DNA from 3 places in the Lysinibacillus sp. FSL K6-4013 genome. Region 3 is predicted to be linked to each of the others. Evidence: riboswitches for the same ligand, from Rfam matches in the RefSeq annotation. Region 3 holds a riboswitch; each other region holds the start of a gene.
What was found. A riboswitch is a leader RNA that binds a small molecule or an ion and turns the genes downstream of it on or off. The one in region 3 is predicted to bind cobalamin.
Positions count from the first base shown of each region.

Region 1: linked by a shared signal. The riboswitch ahead of MHB39_RS20290 (iron chelate uptake ABC transporter family permease subunit) and the one ahead of nikA (nickel ABC transporter substrate-binding protein) in region 3 are both predicted to bind cobalamin.
Region 2: linked by a shared signal. The riboswitch ahead of cobT (nicotinate-nucleotide--dimethylbenzimidazole phosphoribosyltransferase) and the one ahead of nikA (nickel ABC transporter substrate-binding protein) in region 3 are both predicted to bind cobalamin.

Region 1 covers NZ_CP152031.1:4,092,920-4,096,207, reverse strand. Annotated here, with positions in the region: gene MHB39_RS20300 (YdhK family protein) at 1-16, opposite strand, end outside; gene MHB39_RS20295 (biotin transporter BioY) at 121-717, opposite strand; cobalamin riboswitch at 863-1,051, shown strand; gene MHB39_RS20290 (iron chelate uptake ABC transporter family permease subunit) at 1,197-2,243, shown strand; gene MHB39_RS20285 (heme ABC transporter ATP-binding protein) at 2,249-3,034, shown strand; gene dapF (diaminopimelate epimerase) at 3,093-3,288, shown strand, end outside.
Region 2 covers NZ_CP152031.1:1,281,712-1,284,999, reverse strand. Annotated here, with positions in the region: gene MHB39_RS06045 (trimeric intracellular cation channel family protein) at 41-646, shown strand; gene cobT (nicotinate-nucleotide--dimethylbenzimidazole phosphoribosyltransferase) at 760-1,815, opposite strand; cobalamin riboswitch at 1,907-2,083, opposite strand; gene MHB39_RS06035 (ABC transporter ATP-binding protein) at 2,180-3,288, opposite strand, start outside.
Region 3 covers NZ_CP152031.1:2,368,135-2,371,422, forward strand. Annotated here, with positions in the region: gene metE (5-methyltetrahydropteroyltriglutamate--homocysteine S-methyltransferase) at 1-1,242, shown strand, start outside; cobalamin riboswitch at 1,381-1,574, shown strand; gene nikA (nickel ABC transporter substrate-binding protein) at 1,723-3,288, shown strand, end outside.

The DNA of each region.
Region 1 (3,288 bases), 1.7 Mb from region 3:
TTTTATTGAATTTCATATGATATCCTCCTCACTCTTTGCTCCTAATGTAGCAAATAAATGTGCAGAAACGATGGATATGATCTATGAAAAACATCTGGCACAAATAGGTGAGAAGATATGCTATTGAATGGGCATGATCTTCAATGTTTTTTGTAATCTATAGGCGAAGACACCAGCAAAAATAGCTAAAATAATATCTTTTGGTAGAGGAGGAATCATCCAAAGCCAAGCGAGCTTATATGAAAAATTCTCTGGTGCACTTGCCCAAAGCTTGTATGCAAAAAACATCCAATTTGTTCCTATCAAATAATTTATCGCTGTTGCTACCAAAGCAGCTACGATAAAGCTTTTCTTTGTACCGCTTCGTTCAACAATCAACCCTGCAACAAATGCCGCTAAAATAAATGTAATTATAAACCCAAAGGTTGGGCTTAAAATTTGGCCAATTCCACCACCGAAACGAGCAAAGACAGGAGCTCCTGCCAATCCTACGCACATATAAATTGTACAGGCGAGCGCACCTTTTCTACTACCAAGAATAAGTCCTGCTAAAATCGCAAAAAAGGTTTGAAGCGTAATGGGGACACCACCAACTACCATAAAAGGTGCAAAGGACGTGATATTAGCACCCACCATCATTAGCGTTGAAAATAATCCAATATAGGTAATGTCAACAGTTCTTAACTTATGATGACTATGTTGCGTAACGGTTGCCATGAAGTTCACCTCGTTTTATAAGTTATTACTGTTAGTGTAAAAGACGAAAGCATTTGTGTCAACTTTATAATTCGTATAAGTTAACTCAATTGCTTGAAGTAGACTATCTATCTATAAAAATGTATGATAGAATCGTCACAATTTTATAACTTCAAATACTATTGGTGTGATATTTTTGAATATCACTTAAAAGGGAAGTCGGTGGAAGTCCGACGCTGTCCCGCAACTGTAACGAGGAATCCTATAATATGATTTGCCACTGTTTAAGAATGGGAAGGCAATTATAGGATAGTGAATCGAAGCCAGGAGACCTGCCATTTAGTAATACCTGTAATGCCCACGAGGATGCAAGCAATTACGGACAATAGCTGGATATTTTTCTGACTTTGTTTAATCTAGGGTATTTCTATGCGCACTTTCGCATGGGATACCTTTTTTTATTGCTTCATTCATCAATATTCAGTAGGAGATTAAAACAGATGAATAAAAAATTTATGTTATTTTCCTTCGTACTTTTCATGGTTTTAATTGTTTCAATGACCTTTGCTGTAATGGTTGGCTCAGTTTCAGTTACACCGTTATATGTCTGGAAAGTGATTCTTTCTAAAATACCTTTTATACAAAATGCGATTGAGCAAGATTGGAGTCGCTCTCAGGAAATCATCATCTGGCAAATAAGAGCACCTCGTGTTTTGCTAGCTGCTATAGTAGGAGCGGGGTTAGCCATTGCAGGCGCAGCCATTCAGGCACTTGTACGTAATTCCATAGCAGACCCGTATATTCTAGGGATTTCTTCAGGTGCAGCTGTCGGAGCTACTTCTGTGATTATTTTAGGAGCCTTTTCATTTTTAGGTATTTACGCTCTTTCAGTATCCGCATTCCTTGGTTCATTACTTGCCATAGTACTTGTTTTTTTCTTATCACGTGTTGGGGGACGTGTCTCTATTTTCCGCTTGCTATTGGCAGGCATGGCTGTGTCCTTTATCTTAACGGCTATCTCTAATTTTATTTTAATGATGTCAAAGCAAGAAGGAGCCTTAAAGGCTGTTATGTTTTGGATGCTAGGTAGTTTAGCTGGAGCCAAATGGAATAATATTGTGATTCCAGCTTTCGTATTCTTTGTTGTTTTTGGGCTACTGTGGCTACATTATCGCAATTTAAATTTATTATTACTGGGAGAAGAAGCGGCAGTGACATTAGGCGTTAATCTTCAGCAATTCCGTATTCAGTTAATACTACTAGTATCTCTATTAACAGGTGTGCTTGTCGCAGTTAGTGGTTCTATAGGTTTTGTGGGATTGATTATTCCGCATATTGTGCGATTAATTGTGGGCTCAAATTATAAATACGTGATACCTATTAGTGCTTTAATAGGTGGAATATTCTTAGTGTGGGCAGATGCCTTTGCTCGAATCATCATTGCTCCCCAGGAAATGCCAATTGGTATTATTACAGCTTTTTGTGGAGGACCATTTTTCATTTGGCTTCTCCGTCGTAACAACTATTCATTCGGTGAAGGAGATTAATTTCAATGACATTAGAAGCGAAACAAGTATCATTCTCCATTTACGATCAGCGTATACTACATGATGTAAGCATTCAAATAAAAGAAAAGCAATTTGTTGGATTAATAGGTCCTAATGGGAGCGGAAAATCAACATTGTTAAAAAATATGTATCGTCTGCTAAAACCTGAAAGCGGTAAAGTAGTATTAAATGAGCAAGATATATTAAAGCAATCAAGTAAAGCTATTGCGAAAAATTTGGCTGTTGTAAGCCAAGAGACACCCGTATTATTTGATTTCACTGTGCATGATTTAGTCAGTATGGGAAGAACGCCACATAAAAAGCTATTAGAGCTTGATCAAGAGAAAGATTTTCAAATTGTTAAAGATGCTCTAAGGCAAACGGGCATATCGCATTTAGAGAAACGAAGCTTTAGTTCGCTTTCTGGTGGCGAGAAAAAGCGTGTCATGGTTGCAAGAGCACTTGCTCAACAAGCACAGGTATTAATATTAGATGAGCCAACGAATCATTTAGATATTCAACATCAACTTCAACTTATGGATTTAATTCAGACCTTGCATTTAACCGTCGTAGCTGCTTTACATGATTTGAATATTGCTGCTATGTATTGCGATCAAATTTACGTTTTACAGCAAGGGCGAATCGTTTGTCATGGTACCCCAGAGGAAGTGCTTACGCCAACAGTGCTGCAAGATGTATTTGGTGTTTTTGCGGATATTCAAACACATCCAATGACAGGGAAGCCGTATCTTACATATGTTCCTGAACAATTCACGAAAAAGTTTAGCTAAATATAGAAAAGCAAGATCTTCTATTAAATACATAAAACATCCTTTAAGGAGTGACTGTATGCAAATAGCTTTTACGAAAATGCATGGTACTGGCAACAGCTATATCTATCTTGATCTTTTCCAATATGATTATAAGGAAGAGATCTTTAGTGAATTGGCTCAAAAAATAGCCAATGTTCATACAGGTATAGGCTCAGATGGGTTAATTATTATCCAGCCATCCAACACTGCTGACTGTGGTATGCGTATTTTTA
Region 2 (3,288 bases), 1.1 Mb from region 3:
ACTTTAAAAAGTTTATTTATTGATAGAAGGGGTGAAAGGGATGGCTTGGGAGGTTTTTAGTATCATAGGAACAATTGCCTTTGCTATTTCTGGGGCAATTATTGCCATGGAAGAAGAATACGATTTATTTGGTGTATATATACTTGGTATTGTCACTGCTTTTGGTGGAGGAGCCATTCGAAATTTACTCATCGGGCTACCTGTCACAACCCTATGGGGACAGGATATGATGTTTCAAATTGCGCTGGCTGCGATTACGATATTTTTTATTTTTCCGCATCATCTGATTCAACATTGGCATCGTTGGGGTAACTTCACAGATGCGATTGGCTTATCAGCGTTCGCCATTCAAGGCGCACTTTATGCTGTCAAGCTGGATATGCCTGTTAGTGCTGTAGTTGTAGCTGCTGTGTTAACAGGTTCAGGTGGTGGCATTGTGCGTGATTTATTAGCTAGAAGAAAACCATTAGTTCTCCGTGATGAAGTTTATGGTGTTTGGGCAGCTCTTGCTGGACTACTAATCGGCTTCGAGGTTTTTACAGGGGACATTTTCCTTTATATTTTATTCGCGGTAATTACTGCGTTACGTATTCTTTCCTATACGATGAAGTGGCGCTTGCCATTACGTAAGTTAAATCGTGCATAAATACTATTCAGCCAATGACCAAAAATTAAGTCATTGGCTATTTTATTTTTTGTCTAATAATAATCTTTTATGGGTTTCATTCCTTATATGATTGAAGAAGACATTAACTTAGCTTATCTTTTTAACAACTGCATTGCTTCTTCTAATGTCACCATGTTTTTCATCATTGAACAAGCTGCATCTAAAATAGGAAAGGCTAAGGCTGCTCCAGAACCTTCGCCTAAACGCATATTCATGTGCAACATCGGTTCAATACCTAGTAATGCAGCGGCAATTTTTGCCCCTGGCTCCTCTGAAGCATGGGAAGGAATAATATAATCGATTACTTTTGGTTCGAGCTTATAAGCAATGAGGGCAGCTATAGTCGAAATAAATCCATCAATAACCACTGGTTTACGATGAACTGCAGCCCCAAGAATAATACCTGTCATCGCCCCTATCTCTAATCCTCCTACCTTAGCCAGAACATCAATAGCATCTTTTGGATTAGGCTTATTTAAGGTAATTGCTTTTTCAATAATCGCCGCTTTATAGGCAATGCCTCCTTGGCCAACTCCTGCCCCAAACCCTGTTACTTCTATAGGGTCACATCCAGTCAGAACAGCTAATATCGCAGCACTTGGTGTTGTATTGCCAATACCCATTTCCCCTGTACCAAGTACATCAGCACCTTGTATGATTTCCTCAGTGGCCACACGGATTCCTACTTCTATCGATTGAATGGCTTCTTGTTTGGACATAGCTGGACCTTGTGCCATGTTATCTGTACCGTATTTAATTTTATGAATAATGACACCAGCATCAAGTGGAATATCTGCTTTTACCCCAACATCTACTGTGACCACCTTTGCATTGGTAATGCGCGCAATTGCACAAACGCCTGTCCCCCCCTTAGGAAAATTTAATGTTTGAAAGACTGTAACATCTTGCGGATTCGTGGTTACACCTTCCTCACATACACCATGATCTGCAGCACAAACAATCATCACCTTTTTGTCAACCGTCGGATATAATTGTCCTGTTATACCAGAGAGCTGTACGGCAAGTGATTCTAGTTTACCCAAGCTACCTGGGGGCTTACAAAGCGCATCAATCCGCTTTCTAGCTTGCTCCATACCTTTCATATCAACCCCTTGAATGTTTTCAATCGTGTCTTGTAATAATGGCATAATTATTTCTCCTCTCGTTCTCATTAAGACAAAATAAAAAGTCTGTAGTTTATTGTCATGACAAATAAACTACAGACTTTTCCATCATCTATATCTTCTAAAGCAAGTAGGCAGGTCTCCTGGCTCAAGTTCAACATCTCATAGTACCTTCCCAGCAATTCGCTAGTGGCATACACTATGAAACTTCCTTATACAGTGGCGGGTCCGCTAAAGCTTTTCACTTTATTCCCTATTCTCCCTAGTGGGCACCTATTGCTTTTATGTAATTATGTTAAATCTACTTTACAACTTTTTTAGTGTCAATAGATAAAAATTTTTTGAGTGTTAACTTAGTACCACCACCTATTCAAACAATATAGGCTTATCAAGAACCTGTCACAACAAATGAATCCCTCTCGTTCACCTGATTCCTATCAACTTCAAATATTTTATCTGCTTCATTTATTAAAGCAGGGTGATGAGTAACCAATATAACAGTCTTTTGTTTTTCTTTATTTAAATATAAAAGTAATGATTCTATATTTATTTGGTTGTCTTTATCAAGCGCAGAAGTAATCTCGTCAAACAAATAGATATCCGCATCTCTTAGAAGCGATCTTGCTATTGAAAGTCTTTGCTGTTGCCCAGTAGATAATTCAAGCCCATTATGCCCTATAAGCGTTTCAAATTTATAGTCTAACGTTTCTATATATGAATAAATGTTAACCATTTTACAAATTTGAATTAATTCTTCGTCTGTTGCATTCGGCTTTGCTAATAACAAATTTTCCCTTATTGTCCCTGTCATTATAAAATGCTCTTGCGTTACCAAACATACCCTTTTTCTATAAACATCAATAGGAATATATCTAATATTCTGATTGGATAGAAATATTTCACCCTGATAATTAATGTATAAACCTGATAATATATTCAATAATGTCGATTTACCTGATCCGCTTTCTCCCTTAATCAATACAATTTTCTTCAAAGGTATTTGGAAATTTATATTTTCTAAAACTGGAGAAAATGCATTAGTATAGGTAAAGCTTACATTCCGTAATACTATTTTATCTTTATTAAAATGATGCGATGAATTTACATAGTCTGGTACTTCTAATTTCCTTAGCTGATATTTATTGTCTTCCATTAAGTTTTTCACTCTATTTACAGACACAATTGCTTCTTGTAAAAATGAATTTAGTTGGGAAAATCTTAAAAATGACTGACTAAAGTTATTGGCATAGGTTGTGAATGCTATTAATACTCCTAACGTGAGGCTTCCTTTATAAATAAAGTAGGCACCTATAATAAGGATAATCAAATAACTTGTAAAGTTTATTAATTCTATTATTGATCCTGATTTTATGCTTAAACGCATTTTATCAAGAGTATTTTTGTATAATAAGGTAATTTTCTTTTGATAGTTATCTATGGCGTTTACCTCATTATTAAATATCTTAAATAATTTAAATGATGACAGTAATTCTCCCA
Region 3 (3,288 bases):
GAGAAAATCGTAGAAATCACGGGGCTGACTAAATTCAGACGAGATAAAGATGGTTCCTTACAACATAATTTTTCAGAAAGTATGAAGGCGATTGAGGCTCTAAAAAATCATCCAATCCGCCAAAATAAGTTAATTCATCAAGCCGTTCAAACTGTGACAAAGCAAGATTTTGAACGACACAGTAATTTTACGAAGCGACAAACGATCCAACAACAAGCCTTAGGATTACCGCTGTTTCCAACAACTACAATCGGTAGCTTCCCGCAATCAGATGAAGTGAAAAGAAATCGTAATGCGTGGCGAAAGAAACAATTATCGAATGAAGCCTATGAAACATTTTTAGAAGACGAAACAAAGCGCTGGATCACTATACAAGAGGAATTAGATATCGATGTACTTGTTCATGGTGAATTTGAGCGTACAGACATGGTAGAATATTTTGGTGAAAAATTGACTGGCTTTGCCTTTACAGAAAAAGCATGGGTCGTTTCATACGGGTCACGCTGTGTGAAGCCTCCGATCATTTATGGAGATGTTGCGTGGGCCTCACCAATTACCGTAAAAGAATCAGCCTATGCTCAAAGCCTAACAAAGCGATTTGTAAAGGGCATGCTGACAGGGCCAGTAACGATATTAAATTGGTCCTTTGTGCGCGATGATCTTTCCCGTCAAGATGTCGCTTATCAAATTGCATTAGCACTTCGCAAAGAGGTGGAAGCACTAGAAAACGCAGGAATTTCGATTATTCAAGTGGACGAGCCAGCGTTAAGAGAAGGTTTACCGCTTAGAAAGGAAGAATGGGGGGCTTACTTAGATTGGGCTGTCAATTCCTTCAAGCTTGCTACATCTAGTGTCAAAGATGAAACACAAATCCATACACATATGTGTTACTGCGAATTTAATGATTTCATCGAACCGATTAGCGCACTAGATGCAGATGTGATTTCCATTGAAACATCGCGAAGCCATGGGGAACTTATTTCTTCACTACAAGTGCAACCCTATAATAAAGGAATTGGCTTAGGCGTCTATGATATTCATAGCCCTCGTGTACCAAGCGAGGAAGAAATGCTCACTATTATGAAAGATAGTCTACAGGTGCTGGACCGTCATCAATTCTGGGTGAATCCAGATTGTGGCTTAAAAACGAGAAAAGAAGAAGAAACCGTTGCAGCTTTAGCCAATATGGTTGCTGCTACTAAAACGTTGCGTCAAGCTGTACAGCAATCTACATTAAGATAACGAAATGATTTTTTAATCTACTACATCTACTCTCCAATTACGAAGACTAGGGTGAATCCCTAGTCTTTTTATGTTATTTATTATATTCAGAAAATAAAATTGACGTGACCATGCGAGCATGTTATGTTTATTACTAATTTCATAGCAATCATTACAAGTTTGAGTGAAATCGTCTTTCATTCAATTAAAAGGAAAATGGGTGAAATCCCCATGCTGTCCCGCAGCTGTAAATGAGTAGTTTTGTTTCAAATACCACTGAGTGAGTACTTGGGAAGGTGAAGCAAAATGATGATTCATGAGCCAGAATGCCTGCTTGTAAGAAGATTCATTGATGATCTACGAAAGATAGGGAGATGGATGGAGACTTGTTCATCGTGGGTTTTTCTGTCCTTATTCTTTTTTAGAATAAGGTTTTTTTATGCCTTCTCTTCTTCAACAAGTAGATTTATTTGTACTACGAATAGAGATAGGAGACAGAAAATGAGATTGACAAAGTATTTACTTCCTTTCCTGCTTGTCCTGACGTTCAGTTTACTTGCTGGCTGTACAGGCATGGATGAAGAAAAGGAAAAGACCTCAGCAAACCAAACAGATGAAAAAATGATAACGATTGGCTGGCCATTAGATGTAGGTCCATTGAATCCTCATACATATTTACCGAATCAAATGACTGCCCAAGCAATGGTTTATGAATCCTTGGTGGAATACAACGATGATGGTACTGTTACGCCTAAGCTCGCCGAAAGCTGGGACATCTCAGAGGATAAAACTTCGTATACTTTCCATCTAAGAAAAGATGTGAAATATTCAGACGGCACCACATTTAATGCAGATAATGTCATTCGTAACTTTGACGCCGTATTAGCGAATCGAGATATGCATTCTTGGATGGGGATGGTTAACCACATGAAAGAGGTTGTAAAAGTGGATGATTTTACAATTCGTCTGCAATTGGATGAGCCATATTATCCTGTCTTAAACGAACTTGCCTTTGTCAGACCTTTCCGTTTTTTAGGGGATAACGGATTCCCAGATGGTGATATGACGCAAGATTCTATCAAAGCACCGATTGGAACAGGCCCTTGGGTATTAACTGAATACAAAAAGGATGAATATGCATTATTTAGTCGCAATGAAAACTATTGGGGAGAACAACCATTAGTAGAACAAATAAAAGTAAAAATTATCCCAGACTCAGAATCTATTTCATTAGCATTTGAAAACGAAGAATTAGATTTAATTTATGGCCGTGGCATTATTAGTTTAGATAACTATACGTATTTAAAAGACAGTGGCAAATACAAAACTGCTACCTCTGAGCCTTTATCTACGAAAGCACTGCTATTCAATACACAATCTGGTCCATTATCTGAGTTAAAGGTACGTCAAGCCATTCAGTATGCTATTAATAAGGAACAAATGGTCGACAGTATTACACATGGTACGGAAAAAGTAGCGAACACATTGTTCTGGGATGCAATTCCTTATGCCAATATAGATTTAGCACCTATTGTATACAATCCAGAAAAAGCCCAACAATTGCTAGATGAGGCAGGGTGGACATTACCGAAGGGTGAAAAAATTCGTTCAAAAAACGGACAGCCGTTGACTTTAGATTTGATTTACATTGCATCCGATGCGATTCAAAAACCAATGGCAGAATTAATGCAAGGTGAACTCGCAAAAATTGGCGTTCAGTTGAATTTAGAAGGGGCAGATGTAATGGTCGGTCTTCAAAAATTGATGGATGACCAGGTAGATATTAATTTCTGGCGGACCAATGGACCACCTACAGATCCACATAGCTTTGCAAATGAATCAGCTACACCAAATGCTAGTGGTGTGTATGAGGCGAAATTAGGCTTAGCAAACGCCAAAGAAATCGATACGAAAATTCACCAATTATTAGTAGGGACAGATGAAGAGGAACGCGTGCAGCTTTACACAAATATTTTAACGATGTTTCATGACCAGGCACTCTTTTACCCTATTTCTTACGAAACAAATAATGTGATTTATCAACCATCTCTAAAGGATTTTGCCCCA